DNA from 3 places in the Parviterribacter kavangonensis genome. Region 3 is predicted to be linked to each of the others. Evidence: riboswitches for the same ligand, from Rfam matches in the RefSeq annotation. Region 3 holds a riboswitch; each other region holds the start of a gene.

Region 1 (4,952 bases), 2.7 Mb from region 3:
CGCCGGCGCTGCGCCTCGATGAGCTGGCTGACCGTGAGCGGCGTCAGCCCGCTATCGGCGACGAGGTCCATGTGCGCCGCGAACGTCCGCTCGTTCACCGCGTAGTCGCGGCCGAGAGGAGCAGTGTCGGTTGACACTGCGTGGTAAAGCAGGATCGGGACGAGCGCCACGGGCGGCGCGAGTCTACGCTGCGCCCTCCGATGTCGGGCGTCCTGCGGCTCATGCGACGGTTCGAGCGGCGCCGCCGCTTCTGGGCGGACGTCGACGTCCGCGGACGCGACGAGTGCTGGCCGTGGCTCGGCGCCCGGGACGCCAACGGGAGCCCCGTGTACGACGGCCAAGCGGCCGGGCTCGTCGCGCACCAGCTCGTCCGCGGGTCGCTGCCAGAGGGCGAGCCGGTCCGCACCTGCGGGCACGCGTGGTGCGTGAACCCGGGGCACCTGACGTTCCGATAGGGGTCCTGGCCATGTGTTCGATTGAAGGACCGGGCCCCATGCCCCACTCTTCCCATCGCGAGGCGAGCGTTCAGGATTGAACGCAGACCTCACGAGACGACAAAGGCAAGCGCGTCGCGAGGCGTGCACGCAAAGCCAGAGGTCTCCCCTGACCGGAGAAGGACGTCGGGGAGATGGCTCAGCTCCCGGCTCGGCCACCCGGAGAACGTCGTCAAGGAGGATGCATGTCGGGTATCCCGGCTCCTCGTCGTCTCGGGCGTGCCGTGCGTGTCTTCACGCCGGTCGTCCTCAGTCTTGCGGTCCCCGCGACCGCCGCCGCAGTGCCCGCCGACAAGGCGAACGATGCCCCCGGCCAGGAGAAGAAGGCCGAAGAGCAGCAGCAGCCCACCGGCGACCAGAGCCAGGCCGGCGAGGACCACGGCCAGGCGGCCGAGGACCACGGTCAGGGCCAGGACGCCGAGCACGGCCAGGACGGCGAGGACCACGGCCAGGCCGGCGAGGACCACGGGCAGTCGGGCGAGGACCACGGGCAGTCGGGCGAGGACCACGGCAACGACCAATCCGGCAACGAGCAGGGCGAGGACGAGTCCGGCGACGAGCAGGGCGACGACGAGTCCGGCGAGGACCAGTCGGACAACGGCCAGGACGCCGAGCACGGCCAGGACGGCGACGACCACGGGCAGGCCGGCGAGGACCACGGCCAGGGCCAGGACGCCGAGCACGGCCAGGACGGCGAGGAGCACGGCAACGCCGGCGACGACGACCAGCAGGACGACGACGACCAGATCCCCGGCAACGGCGACGACCAGGGCGGCAACGACGTCGTCGTCGGCGGCGGCGAGATGGAGAGCGGCGGCGACGACTCCGGCGACAAGCCGTCGGAGGACAAGCCGGCCGAGCAGAAGTCGACCACCGCGTCCTCGGGCGACAACTCCGCGCCGGCCAACGACGTGCGCGTCGACCTGCCGGCGCCCGCGCAGGGCCCGGTCGCGATGACGATCCCGAGCAAGCGCGTCAGCGTGAGCCGCCGCGTCATCACGATCCGCCTCACGCCGTACTCGGTGAAGTTCGCGCGCGTGTACGTCAACGGCAAGCGCGTCGAGGTCCGCCGTCAGGGCAAGCGCGTCACGGCCGTCATCGACCTCCGTGGCAAGACCGCCGGCACGTACACCGTGCGCACGTACGTCATCACGAAGACGGGCAAGGTCCGCAACGGCGTGCGCCGCTTCCAGGCCTGCGCCACCGTGCCGACGCCGTTCCGTCGCGCCGCGTAGCACCAGCTCTCCTTCGGGAGCGCGAAGGGACTCGAGGGGTCGCCGGTGTTCTGCCGGCGGCCCCTTCGTCGTTAAGAAGGGAAGGACTTGCGCGCTGGTCAGCAGATCTGGACCGACGTTCGATTGCAGGCCCTTCTCCTCACGTTCACCATCCTCTGCAGAGGTGAGCGGGGCAGGATGCCCAGCGAGCCTCTCGAGACGACAAAGGCAACCTCGTCGTGAGGCGGGGGCGCAAAGCCAGAGGTCTCCCCTTGACCGGAGCAACGTCAGGGAGATGGCTCAGCTACCGGCTCGGCCACCCGGAGAACGTCGTCAAGGAGGAACAATGTCGGGTACCCCGGCTCCTCGTCGTCTCGGGCGTGCCGTGCGTGTCTTCACGCCGGTCGTCCTCACTTCAGCGCTCGTCGTCCCGATGATCTCGTCGGCCGACCAGCCGCAGGGCAAGAACGTCAACGCCGGCCCGAACGGGATCGGCAACGGCCAGCAGGGCCCCAACGGGCTCGGCGGCGGCCAGCCCGGCCCGAACGGCCTCGGCAACAACGGCGCCAACGGCAACGAGGCGCAGGTCGCCGCCAACGCCGCGCAGGGTCAGCAGGGCGACCAGGGGCAGCCGGGCCAGCCGGGCAACCCCGGCGGCAACGGCCCGGCCGGTCCCGAGGGCAACAACGGGAACCCGCAGCAGGGCAACCCGGCCGCCAACGGTCCCGAGGGCCCGCAGGGCAACAACGGCAACCCCGGCAACGAGGGCCAGAACGGCCCGCAGGGTCCGCAGGGCAACGAGGGCCAGGCCGGCGACGACCACGGCCAGGCCGGTGAGGACCACGGCAAGCCGGAGAACCCCGGTCAGTCCGGTGAGGACCACGGTCAGGCCGGCGACGAGCACGGCAAGCCCGAGTCGCCCGGCAAGAGCGACGAGGACCACGGCAAGTCCGGCGAGGAGCACGGCAAGCCCGAGCACCCGGACCACCCCGACCACCCGGACCATCCGGACCATCCGGACCATCCCGACCACCCGGACACGCCGAACGGCAACGGGAACGGGAACGGGAACGGCAACGGCAACGGCCATGGCCACGGCAACGGCGGCGGCCACAAGCCGACCTCGGGCACCGACGGCAAGGCCGGCGCCGACGGCAAGGACGGCCTGAGCGCCACGCCGAGCTTCGCCCCGTCGACGTCGGTCACGACGGTGATGACGAGCAAGCGCGTCTGCACCAGCAAGCGCAAGATCACCATCCGCCTGACCCCGTACAGCGTCAAGGCCGCCCGCGTCCTCGTGAACGGCAAGTTCGTGAAGATCCGCCGCCACGGCAAGCGCGTCACCGCGGTCGTCGACCTCCGCGGCAAGAAGGCCGGCACCTACACGGTCCGCACCTTCGTCGTGACCCGCCACGGGAAGCTCCGCATGGGCACCCGCCGCTTCAAGGCCTGCGCGACGGTCAAGACGCCCGTCCGCAAGGTCGTCAAGAAGAAGACGGCCAAGAAGCACTAGCCCCAGCTCGCCCCTCCGGGCAAGGCGCGAAGGAACCCGGGGCCGCCGGCACGCAAGTGTGCCGGCGGCCCCCGCGCCGTTCAGGAGGCCGCGCCGACCTCGACGCCCGCGCTCGCCGCGGGCGCCGCCGCGCGGCCCAGCACGAAGTCGGCGCACCGCTCGGCGATCATCAGCGTCGCCGCATGCGTGTTCGCGGACACGACGCGCGGCATGACCGACGCGTCGGCGACCCGCAGGCCCTCGACGCCGTGGACGCGCAGCTCGGTGTCGACCACGCCGTCCTCCGGCGAGCCGATCCGGCACGTCGACGTCGGGTGGTACTCGTGCTCGCACGTCGCGCGCAGCCAGTGCTCGAGCTGCTCCCGCGAGCCGATCGAAGCGCCCGGGTTGAGCTCCTCGCCCAAGATCCCGGCGAGCGGCGATCGCGACGCGATGTCCCGCGCCAGCTCGATCGCCTTGAGCATGGCGTCGACCTCGCTCTGCTGCGACAGCGCGTTGTTGAGGATCCGCGGATGGTCCGCCGGATCGGCCGACCGCAGCGTCACGGACCCGCGGCTCGTCGGCCCGATGAGGGCCGCGCCGATGGTGAACGCCGGCGCACCGGTCTTGCGGAACCCGTGCTCCCAGAAGTAGACGGGCGCCTGGAGGAACTGGAAGTCCGGCGCGGGCAGCGACGGATCCGACTTCCAGTGGACGGCGGCCTCGGCGACCGTCGACGAGAGCTTGCCCTTCCCGCGCGCCGCCCACGGCGCCAGGTACTTGATGTCGGCGGCGTCGTCGAGCGTGTCCGCCGTCGTGCGCCAGTTGAGGAAGCACATCGGGTGCTCCATGAGGTTGCGCCCGACCTGCGCGCTGTCGACCGCGACGGCGATGCCGTGCTCGCGCAGCTGGTCGGGGGCGCCGATGCCCGACAGCATGAGCAGCTGCGGCGACCCGTACGCGCCGGCCGTGACGATGACCTCGCGCTCGGCGCGCGCGGTCTTCACCGATCCGCCCTGCTCGTACTCGACGCCGACCGCGCGCCCGCCCTCCAGCACGATCCGCCGCACGTGCGCGCCGGTGACGACGTCGAGGCCGTCGCGGCCCTTCGCCGGCTTGAGGAACGCGAGCGACGCGCTCAGCCGCCGGCCCTTCTTCGTCGTCGTCTGCAGCAGCGTCACGCCCTCCATCTGCGCGCCGTTGCAGTCGGGGGTGCGCTCGATGCCGGCGGCGACGGCCGCCTCCGTGAACGGCTCCCACGTCTTCGAGAGCCAGCGGTCGCGCGTGATGTGCAGCTCGCCCCCGACGCCGTGGTACTCGTCGCGGATCTCGGCGTTGTCCTCGGACCGCTTGAAGTACGGGAGCACCTCGTCGTAGCTCCACCCGGCCGCGCCCTCCTCGGCCCAGCGGTCGAAGTCCGACCGGTGCCCGCGCACGTAGAGCATCGCGTTCATCGACGACGACCCGCCGAGCATGCGCCCGCGCGGCAGGTACCAGCGGCGGCCGTAGAGGCCGGGCTCGGGCTCGGAGAGGTAGTTCCAGTCGGCGGGGCCCTGGAACAGCGTCGGGAAGGCGGCCGGGGCGCGCGCCGATGCGGCGGTCGGTGCCGCCGGACTCCAGCAGCAGCACGCGGGCGCCGTCCGCGGTGAGGCGATTGGCGATGACGCAGCCGGCCGAGCCGGCTCCCACCACGACGAACTCGTACGTCTCCATCAGGCTCTCCTCGTCGCCGACGAGGCCACCCTAGACCAC
Region 2 (4,952 bases), on a different contig from region 3:
CACCGCGACGCGGTGGCCGGGCTGCAGCGTCCAGTCCTCGGGGTAGAGCTCGAACGTGAGCTTCGCGGCGCCCGTGACGACGTGGGCGGCGCGGCTGATCAGCGTCGCCTTGTTGTCGGGCGCGAGGTCGTAGAGCAGCGTGTAGACGTGGGCGCGCGAGGCGCTCGTGTCGACGTCGAGCTTCGCCGTCGGCGTGCCCGCGATGTGCGCCTCGTACGGCAGCGGCTGGCTGACCGACAGCACGCCGTTGCCGGACTGCCCGCTCGTCTCGCCCTCGGCATCGTTGTTCGGCGCGTCGGTCACGGTGCCGGCCTTGAGCGGCATCGCGTACGGCCGCGCGTCGACGGGCGGCCACGCGGTCTCCGCGCGCCACTTGCCGTCGCCCTCCTGCACGGTGACCGCCGGGTCGCCGGCGGGGCTCGCGGCCGGATCGCCCTTGACGTACGTGTCGAGCCAGCGCATCGCCTCGTCGAGGAAGCCGTCGCGGCCGACGACGTCCTTCTCGTTCCCGCGCACGTGGTCGTACTGGCCGAGCCACGCGTGCTTCGGGCCGGTCAGCGTCGACCAGACCGGCAGGAAGTTGTCGGGCTTCGTGTTCGCGTCCATGAAGCCGTGCGACCACAGGACCGGGACGTCCGAGCCGCGGGCGTTCGGCAGGTCGCGCTCCTGCCAGAACGGGTCGTCGTGGTCGAGCGTCGTGTTCTGCGCCCCGATGTTCTGCAGGTAGCAGACGGGGTTGGAGCCCTGCAGGTAGTTGAGGAAGTAGTCCTGGTTGTCGTCGGTCGTCGGCGGGATCGCGTCGATCTGCTGGTAGAGCCCCGGCGTCGCGTACCAGCCCGCGTCGTAGTGGACGCCGTTCTGGTAGAGCGTCCGGTAGCCGTCGATGATCGGCGACTGGATGATCGCGGCGGCGAGGCCCTTGGGCTTCTCGTCGAGCGCCATGACCTGGGTCCAGCCGTCGTAGGACTTGCCCCACATGCCGACCCGGCCGGTCGACCAGGACTGGGTCGCGGCCCACTCGACGGCGCGCTTGACGTCGTTCTGCTCGCCCGTTCCGCCGAAGTCGTTGCAGCCCTGCGAGCCGCCGAAGCCGCGGAGGTCGACGTAGACGACGGTGTAGCCGCGCTCGAAGACCTTGCCGCCCTCGATCATGTCGTCGAAGCGGTTCGAGGGGCGGTCGCTGCTGTCGCCGTTCGGGGTCGACTGGCCGCCGTGGCCGAAGTACGGGCCGATGCTGAGGATCACCGGCGTCGGCGCCGTGTCCGGAAGCCCCTTCGGGCGCAGGACGTCGGCGTGCAGCTGCGGCTCGTCGGGGCCGCCGGCCGGGATGTAGAGCTCCTTCCAGTCCGCACCGTCCGGGACGTCGGCGGCGGCGGTGGTCGGGAGCGAGAGGGAGAGCAGGAGCAGCGCTGCGAGCGCCGCTGAACGCAAGATCCGGGTCACGGTGCCTTCAACGCACCGCTTCCCGGGATCTTGCGTTCGAGGCTGGTTCTCAGCCGGTGAAGCGGATGCCCCGCGACTGCAGGCAGCGCAGGACGGTGACGCGCATCGTCTTCGCCTTGCGCCCGCTGCCCTTGACGAACTCGGCGCGCGCGGACATCCGCAGGACGCTGCCGTACTTCGACGGGTCGACCGACAGCGTGAAGCGCTTGCCGTTGCCCTTCATGCGGCCGACGACGCGGCCGTTGATCGTCAGCGTCACGCGCTTGATGCCCTTGCCCGTGACGACCTGCGTGAAGCGGCGCGAGACGCACTGCTTGCGCTGGTGGATCGCCGCGACGGTGCGGATGCTGACGACGCCCTTGGCGCCGAGGACGCCGCCCGTGGACGGGATGGTCGTGGTGACCGGCTTCTTCGGGGTCTCCGGCTTCGTCGGGGGCTCCGGCGTGACCCCGCACGTGCCGTCGGCGCACGGGTCCGTCGGCGGGACCGGCGGGTTCTTGGGCGGGTCGACCGGCGGGTCCGGCGTGACGGGCGGCGTCGGCGTCGAGGCGCCGCGGCAGAAGTCGACGTGGCTGAGGCCGTAGTACTGGCCGTTCTTCGGGTTGGCCGGCGCGTGCAGGCCGGTGTCGCCCGTCGAGGCGGGGTCGTAGCGGTAGATGTTCGCGTTCGGGCCGCCCTTGACGATCACCACGGCGATCGCGTCGGTGCTGGTCCAGTCGAGGGTGCGGCCGGACACGACGATCGTGCGGCCGGCGAGCGAGGTGGTGCCCTGCGGGACCGGGTCGATCTTCACGGACTTGAGCCCGCTGCCGACGTCGGCGCAGGTGGGGTTGCCCATCACGGCTTCGGGCGTCGTGCCACCGGCGAGGGCCGGGGCGGCGACGGCGAGCGTGGCGGCAAGGGCACTGCACGTCGCGACGATGCCGCGGCGGTACTGCGAAGGCGTCGGGAAAGCCGACATCTGTCCTCCTTGACAGGTGTTGGTCGATCTCGAGCCGGTAGCTGAGCCACCTCTCCGGGATGGAGGCCTCTGGCTTTGCGTCCCCGCCTCACGACGGAGTTGCCTTTTTCGATCTCGTGCGCAGCGACTCCGATCTCCGGTCGTCTTCGCGGCGCAGACGGCATGGTGCACGCCGCGACCCCGGTTGTCACGCGATTCGGACGCTTGTCGTAAATGTTCAGCGCGCGCTCAAGTTCGCGAGCGTCGCGGCCACTTCGGCGAGGTGTTCACCGGCGGTGCGAGCGCCGCCTCGACGACGAGCATCCGGGGGCCGTCCGGAGGCTGCGTGAGTTTCGTCTTCAGGTCCTCGAGCGCGACTCGCTCGGCGGGCACGTCGAACGCCTCGGTGAGCTTCACGAAGTCCGGCGTGTGCAGCACGAACGGGTCGCCGCCGTCGTGGCGCAGCATCCCGTAGCCCTTGTCGTCGAAGAGCACGATCGTGAGCGGGATCCGCTCCTGCGCGACGGTCGCGAGCTCCCCGCAGGCGAAGAGGAACCCGCCGTCGCCGACGACCGCGATCGTGGTGCGGCCGGCGAGCGCGGCGCCGATCGCCGCCGGGAACCCGAACCCCAGCGTTCCCCATCCGATCGGGTACAGCACCGAGCGCGGTGACGCCGGCCGGTGGAACCCGCCGATCCAGTAGCCGGGGATGCACATGTCGCAGACCACGACCGCGTCGGCCGGGATCGCGTCGAGCAACGTGGCGGCGTCCGGGTCGTCGATGGAGACGTCCGGCCGCTCGAACCACGGGGCCCTCGCCGTGACCTGATGGAGCAGCGCCCCCGCCGCCGGCTCCGCCTCCAAGTGGATCATCACGTCGGGCGTCCACGACTTCGCCGCGTCGTCGCGGTCGACGTTGACCGCGATGAGCGCCGGCGGCCGCGGCATCGCCCAGTTCTGCGTGTCGGTCCCGTCGAAGTCGCTGCCGATCGCGACGACCACGTCCGCCGCGTCCCACAGCGCGCCGACGGCGGGGTGATGCGCCGGCCGCAGCTCGCTCGGATGCACGCCCGCCGCGGAGAGCGTCGTGACGAGCGGCGCCCCGAGCCGCTCGGCAAGCGCCCCTACCGCCTTCCCCGCATCGACCGCGCCGGCACCGGCCCAGACGAGCGGTCGCTCCGCCGCGGCGAGCAGAGACGCGGCCTGGTCAACGGCCGCCTCGTCGACCGTGGCACCTTCCTCTGGCAGCGCCGCGTCAAGACGCGACTGCTGTGCCGCCGCCCCGAGCAGATCGGTGGGGATGCCGACGTAGACCGGACCCATCGGCGGGCGCGTCGCAACGCGGATCGCGTGGTCGACGAGGGCTTCGAGGTCGTCGCCGGGCACGGCCTCGAAGCGGGCCTTCGTGACCGGCGCGAAGAGGGCGGGCTGGTCGTCGGTCTCGTGCAGGACGCCGCGGTTGACGCCGGGGCGGCGCAGCGTCGACGGGACGTCGGTGGCGATGACGACGAGCGGCGATCCCGACGCGTACGCCTCGCCCGTCGCGGTCACGGTGTTCGCCGCGCCGGGGCCCGTCGTGACGAGCGCGACGCCCGGACGCCCCGTCGCCCGCGCGTAGCCGTCGGCCGCGTACGCCGCCGTCTGCTCGTGGCGGACGGAGACCAGGCGGATCGGCGACGCCCGCAGCGCCTCCCACGCGGGGAGGTTGTGCACGCCGGGCAGGCCGAAGACGACGTCGGTGTGCGTCTCGAGGGCGGAGACGAGCGCCTCGGCGCCGGTGCTCACACGACGTGCCTCGCCGGCCGCGCTCACACGACGTTCCTCTCCGGCCGCTCGGCGCCGAGGCCGAAGCGGGCGACGTCGAGGGGTGTCACGTCGATCTCCGGGGTGCGGCCGAGGAAGAGGTCGCGGATGGTCTCGCCGACGGCGGGCGCCTGGAGGAAGCCGTGGCCGGAGAAGCCGGTCGCGTAGAGGAAGCGCGGGTCGCCGGAGATCTCGCCGATGAGCGCGTTGTGGTCGGGGGTCATCTCGTAGAGGCCGGTCCAGCCGCCACGCAGCTCGGCGCGCGCGATCGCGGGCGCGCGATGCTCGGCGGCGTCGGCGAGCGCGGTCTCGACGTCCTCGGCCTCGGTCGCGATGCCCATCAGCAGACCCGGTCCCTCCCGGTGGAAGTAGAAGCCGGTCGCGAAGTCGATCGTCATCGGGACGTCGCCCTCCAGTCCCTCGACGGGGCCGGTGAAGCGGATGCGGCGCGCCAGCGGCTCGACCGGCAGGACGACGCCGGCCATCGCGCCGATCGCCGCCGACCACGGTCCCGCGGCGCACACGACGCACTCCGTCGTGACCGTGCCGCGCGGCGTGACGACGTCGCGCCCGTCGAGCCCCGTCACCTCGCAGCCGGTCACGACCGTCGCGCCGTGCGCGCGGGCGCCGGCGGCGTAGCCCTGCACGACCGCGTCGGGCGTCGCGTGACCGTCGTCGGGCGACCACGCCGCGGCGAGCACGTCGTCGACGCGCAGCACCGGCGAGAGGCGCTTCGCCTCCTCCGGCCCGATCAGCCGCGACGGCA
Region 3 (4,952 bases):
GAGCGTGATGCCGGTGACGCCGCGCGTGACGACGTCGGCCATCTCGGCGACGGTCCGCGACCGGAAGTCGAGGCGCTTCTGCGCGAGCGCGTAGTGCGCCGAGCCGAGCGACCGCAGGACGAAGGTCGAGCCGAGAACGGGGAGGATCCCGGTCAGGGCCGGCTCGTCGTAGAGGTCGGCGACGACCGGCCCGAGGATGGCGGTGATCGCGAGGATCACGAGGCCGCCGAGCTGCATGACGATCCATGCCGTGTCGGCCTTGTCGGAGACCTCCTGCTCGTCGACGATGATGAGCGCCTCGGCGACGCCGAGGTCCTTGAGCATGTCGAGCAGCGCCGTGAACGTCAGCGCGAGCGCGACGAGGCCGAACTCGCCCGGCGTGAGGATCCGGGCGAGGATCGCCGTCGAGACGAGCACGAGCAGGCGGCCGCCGACGTAGGAGCCATAGGCCCACGCCATCCCGACCGCCGTGCGGCGCGTCAGCCCGCGCTCTGCCATCGATCCGAGTAGTCGGCCCCGCCGCCGCGCTTCCTGAGCCGGGCGTCGACGGTAGCCATCGCGCGCTCGAAGGCGCCGGACGCGCGGATGCGGCGCAGCGGGACGTTGACCTTCGCGCGGAAGCGGCGGTCGTCGTCGCCGTGGTAGACGCCGACCCGCGGCCAGGCGAGCGGATCGCCCTCCCTGAGCGAACGGCCGAGCGCGGCGCCGCCGGCGTACCCGGCCTCCTTGGCGGCGTCGCGGACGCGGGCGTCCTGGTCGCCGTAGGGGTAGGCGATCGTGGCGCACGGCGCGCCGAGCTCCTGCTCCACGCGCGCGCGGGCCTGCTGCAGCTCCTGCGCGAGCGCGTCGTCGCCGAGCGTCGTGAGGTGCGGGTGGCTCTGCGTGTGCGACGCGATCTCCCAGCCGGCGTCGCGCAGCGCGCGCAGCTCGTCCCACGAGTGGGGGAGCAGCTCGTCGCGGTGCTCGGTCGTGAGCCAGTGGTCGACGCCCGGCCAGGCCATCGGCTCGCCTGCGTCCGGCCAGTTCGTCGGCACGAAGACGGTGGCGGGGAGGCCGAGCCGGTCGAGGATCGGCTTCGCGAGCGTCCCCACGGAGCGGTACGCGTCGTCGAACGTGACGACGACCGTCTTGCCGGCCGGGCGCTTCGCGACGACGTCGGCGAAGGTGGCGCCCCGGTACCCGCGGGCGACGAGGCCGCCGAGCTGGCGCTCGAGCGCGTCCGGGGTCACGGACAGGTCGGCGGGCCAGGTGGGGCTGACCGCGTGGTAGCAGAGGACGAGCACGTCGGTCACGGCGCATCGGCGGGGCCGTCGGATGGGGGTCCCCGCGCGCGGCTAGGGTACTCGCCCGCCCGGCGCCGCCCGAAGCGCCGTCGCGGCACGAGCCATGGCCGCTTCCACGATCACCGCACGGCCGCCCGCCCGCCCGGCGCTCCTCGTCGCGGCGCCCACGTCGCCACCCGTCTTCCCCCTCGGAGGCCCGCACCTCGTGCGCGCCTCGGTGGCCGAGGCGTTCGCCCTCGCCTTCGAAGCGGTCGGCGAAGACGCGGTCGTCGTCCGCCACGAGCTCGGCCACCCGGCTGAGGTCTCGGCCGGCGAGCACCCCGTGATCGAGGACTGCACGGAGGCCATCGGCGCGTGGAGCGAGCGCGGTCCGGTGGGCAGCGTCGGAGACGTCGCCGTCTTCGCGCTCGGCCCGACGCTCGGGTTGCGCGGAGCGGTCGTCTGCGGTTCCGCGGTCGCCGACCGCGAGGACGTCGCCCCCGACCGCCGCGCCCGCGCGATCGCGGCCGTCCTGCCCGGCCTCGCGCACCCTTCCTTCCAGTCGCGCCGCCTGGGTCACCACCTCGCGCTCGCCGCCGCCCTCGGCGATCGCGTCCCCGAGCGCTTCCGCGACCCGTCCCCCGGAGCCGCCCCCCTCGTCGTCCCCCTCGAGGTCGAAGACGCCGACGCGGAGCTCACCCGCCTCCGCGCGCAGAAGATCCACGCGGTCCGCCTCGGAGACCGCCTCATCGGCCTCCCGTGCCACCACCACCTCACGCCGGAAGACGTCGAGAGGGTCGCCGTCGCCGTGGAGGCGCCGCGGGGCGCGGCGCCGGCGAAGACCTCGCGGGGCGCGGCCGTGGAGACCTCGTGGGGCGCGGCGGCGGAGAACGCGCCGGGCGAGGCGCCGGCGAAGGCGTCGCGCAACAACGGGGTCAGGCACCGTGCGTGCACGGTCGAGCCTCTCGGCGACTTCTCCGCCGCGCGCGGAGCGTGGGCGGAGGTTCCGAACGCGAACCTCTTCACGACGATCGAGTGGGCGGAGACGTGGTGGCGGCACTTCGGCGGCGATCGGCCGCTGCATCTCCTCGCGTGCCGCGACGCGGGGGAGACGGTCGGGATCCTGCCGCTCTACCGGGCGGCTCGGCGGCCCGTGGACCTCGTGCGGTTCGTGGGGCACGGGCCGGCGGATCGGATCGCGCCGGTGTGCGCGCCGGAGGATCGCGTGCGCGTCGCCGCGGCGCTGCGCGACGCGCTCGGCGAGCTGCGGCCCGACCTCCTCGTCGCCGACGAGCTGCCCGCCGACGAGGGGTGGGCGGGGCTGCTCGGCGGGGTGACGCTCCGGCGCGAGCCCAGTCCGGTGCTCCCGGCCGCCGGCCTCACGTTCGACGCGTTCCTCGCGTCGCGCAGCCGCAATTTCCGCGAGCAGGTGCGCCGCCGCGAGCGCGCGCTGCGCAAGCGCCACGACGTCGCGTTCCGCCTCGTCACCGACCCCGCCGACCTGGACGCCGCGCTCACGACGCTGCACGCGCTGCACGAGGCCCGCTGGCAGGGCGCCTCGAACACGTTCGCCGAGGGGCCGGCCCGCGCGTTCCAGCGCGACTTCGCCCGCGTCGCGCTCGAGCGCGGCTGGCTGCGCCTGTGGCTGCTCGAGGTCGACGGTGTCGCGGTCGCCGCCTGGCAGGGTTTCCGGTACGCCGAGTACGAGTGGTACTACCAGTCGGGCCGCGACCCGGCGTGGGACAAGCAGTCGGTCGGGTTCGTCCTGCTTTCGCACACGGTGCGCGCCGCGATGGACGACGGCGTCCGCGAGTACCGGCTGCTGCGCGGCGGCGAGGAGTACAAGGGCCGCTTCTCCGCGTTCGATCCCGGCCTCGAGGTGCTCGCCGTCCCGCGCACGACGGCGGGACTGGCCGCGACGGCAGCGGGCCTGGGCGTGCGCGCGGTGCCGCCGGACGTGCGCCGCGCGCTGCTGCGCCGCGCCGGCTGACGGCCCGCACTGAAGCTCTCACCGGACGCCTAGAACAGGTGTCGACCCGGTGCTGGACAGACGTCCACAAGGAGCGCTGACCGCTCGGCGTTGGACCGTCCCGGCCCGAGGGTGTGCGTGGACACACAACTGAATCGGCACCTCCCGAAAAGGCACCCCCGTCGCGAGGCGGGTCCGCAAAGTCACGGGACTCGTCCCCCATCGAGTCAGCCGGGCCGCCGAAGGAGAAGTGGGCGGTGCCATGACCACCCGGAGAGACGTTGCCGCCGATCACGTTCCCCAGCTTGCGCTGCCGTTTCGCGCTGCTCGCAAGCGCCCTGTTGCTGCTCATCTGCCTGCTTCCCCAGCCGGCCGACGCGCGCCCCGCCGTCAAGGTCAAGACCTACAGCGCGGCCGTCAAGAAGGGCAAGCTCGTCAGCTACCGCATCAAGGGCATCCACCCGCGCACGATCCGCGGTGCCCGCCTGCGCGCCAGCGCTCGCCGCCAGCAGGCGCTGCCGCTGCGCGCCGTCCGCAGCGCCGCCGCCCGCGGCGTCCTGAAGGTGCGCCTGCGCGCGAAGCTCGCGAAGAAGCCGGCGACCGGCGTCGTCAGCGCGCCCGTCGCGCCGACGCTCGTCCTGAAGATCGAGGACCGCCGCGTCGAGCTCGAGCCGACCACGTCGCCCACCGAGACGATCGTCGCCGCCAAGAAGAAGACGAAGCCCGCGCCGACGTCGCCCACGCCGACGGACCCCGCGCCCGCTCCCGAGCCGGCCCCCGCGCCCGCGCCGAGCACGCCGCTCGGCGGCGACTGCCCCGCCTACGGAACGTTCGGCATGGGCATCGTCCCCGGCGCGTGCTGGCGGCCGTACTCGGACGCGAGCCCGTTCAACCGCAGGATCCCGGCGACCGCCCCGCTGCTGAGCAACTCGCAGCAGATCGTCGACCGCATCACGAGCTTCGGCCCCGCGCAGCACATCCGCGGCAAGGTCGCCGGCACCGACAAGGACGCGGGCGACCCCGTCTACTGGTCGCAGCCGACCGACCCGCAGTTCACGATCCACTGCCTCGAGCGCTGGGGCACCTGCGCGATCGAGGGCCACGTCATCCGCATCCCCGTCCAGGCGCAGCCGGCCGGCGACAGCGACGGCCACATGACGGTCATCGACCAGTCAACGGGTTGGGAGTACGACTTCTGGACCGTCCGCCCGCGCGACCCGAGCGGCGGCCGCATCGACATCGGCTGGGGCGGGCGCACGCGCATCGACGGCGACGGCCTCGGCTCGGACGCGACGGCCGGCAAGTACGGCAACCTCGCCGGCAAGCTCCGCATCGAGGAGCTGCAGGCCGGCCGCATCGACCACGCGCTCTTCCTGGTCGCGAAGTGCTCGTCGGGCGGCACGGTCTACCCGGCCGGCTCGAACCCCGGCCGCTCGTGCTCGGACATCGGCGAGCCGAACCTGAACGCGCCGCCGATGGGGGCCCGCGTCCAGCTCGACATGACCGCGGCCGAGATCGACGCGCTGAACGTTCCCAAGTGGCGGAAGACGATCTTCCACGCCATGGCCGAGTACGGGATGATCATGGGCGACACCGGCGGCGCCTGGGGCATCGCCGAGGAGTCCGGCCTCAGCCACACCGCGTGGGGCCAGCCCGACCCGTGGGTCACGTACGCCGAGCAGAACGGCGTCCCGTACTACGCTCCCGACGACGTGTTCGTC

What was found. A riboswitch is a leader RNA that binds a small molecule or an ion and turns the genes downstream of it on or off. The one in region 3 is predicted to bind cyclic di-GMP.
Region 1: linked by a shared signal. The riboswitch ahead of AC1UE4_RS14260 (hypothetical protein) and the one ahead of AC1UE4_RS00705 (hypothetical protein) in region 3 are both predicted to bind cyclic di-GMP.
Region 2: linked by a shared signal. The riboswitch ahead of AC1UE4_RS23405 (hypothetical protein) and the one ahead of AC1UE4_RS00705 (hypothetical protein) in region 3 are both predicted to bind cyclic di-GMP.

Annotation. Positions count from the first base shown of each region.
Region 1 is NZ_JBXPJA010000001.1:2,818,645-2,823,596, forward strand. It holds gene AC1UE4_RS14245 (polysaccharide deacetylase family protein) at 1-137, opposite strand, end outside; gene AC1UE4_RS14250 (hypothetical protein) at 201-455, shown strand; cyclic di-GMP riboswitch class I at 550-645, shown strand; gene AC1UE4_RS14255 (hypothetical protein) at 719-1,729, shown strand; cyclic di-GMP riboswitch class I at 1,926-2,020, shown strand; gene AC1UE4_RS14260 (hypothetical protein) at 2,094-3,221, shown strand; gene AC1UE4_RS14265 (GMC family oxidoreductase) at 3,302-4,855, opposite strand; gene AC1UE4_RS14270 (YciI family protein) at 4,944-4,952, opposite strand, start outside.
Region 2 is NZ_JBXPJA010000003.1:718,282-723,233, reverse strand. It holds gene AC1UE4_RS23410 (CocE/NonD family hydrolase) at 1-1,443, opposite strand, end outside; gene AC1UE4_RS23405 (hypothetical protein) at 1,493-2,404, opposite strand; cyclic di-GMP riboswitch class I at 2,438-2,518, opposite strand; gene AC1UE4_RS23400 (thiamine pyrophosphate-binding protein) at 2,633-4,168, opposite strand; gene AC1UE4_RS23395 (NAD(P)/FAD-dependent oxidoreductase) at 4,192-4,952, opposite strand, start outside.
Region 3 is NZ_JBXPJA010000001.1:146,715-151,666, forward strand. It holds gene AC1UE4_RS00690 (lipopolysaccharide biosynthesis protein) at 1-498, opposite strand, end outside; gene AC1UE4_RS00695 (polysaccharide deacetylase family protein) at 480-1,292, opposite strand; gene AC1UE4_RS00700 (GNAT family N-acetyltransferase) at 1,387-3,252, shown strand; cyclic di-GMP riboswitch class I at 3,394-3,475, shown strand; gene AC1UE4_RS00705 (hypothetical protein) at 3,537-4,952, shown strand, end outside.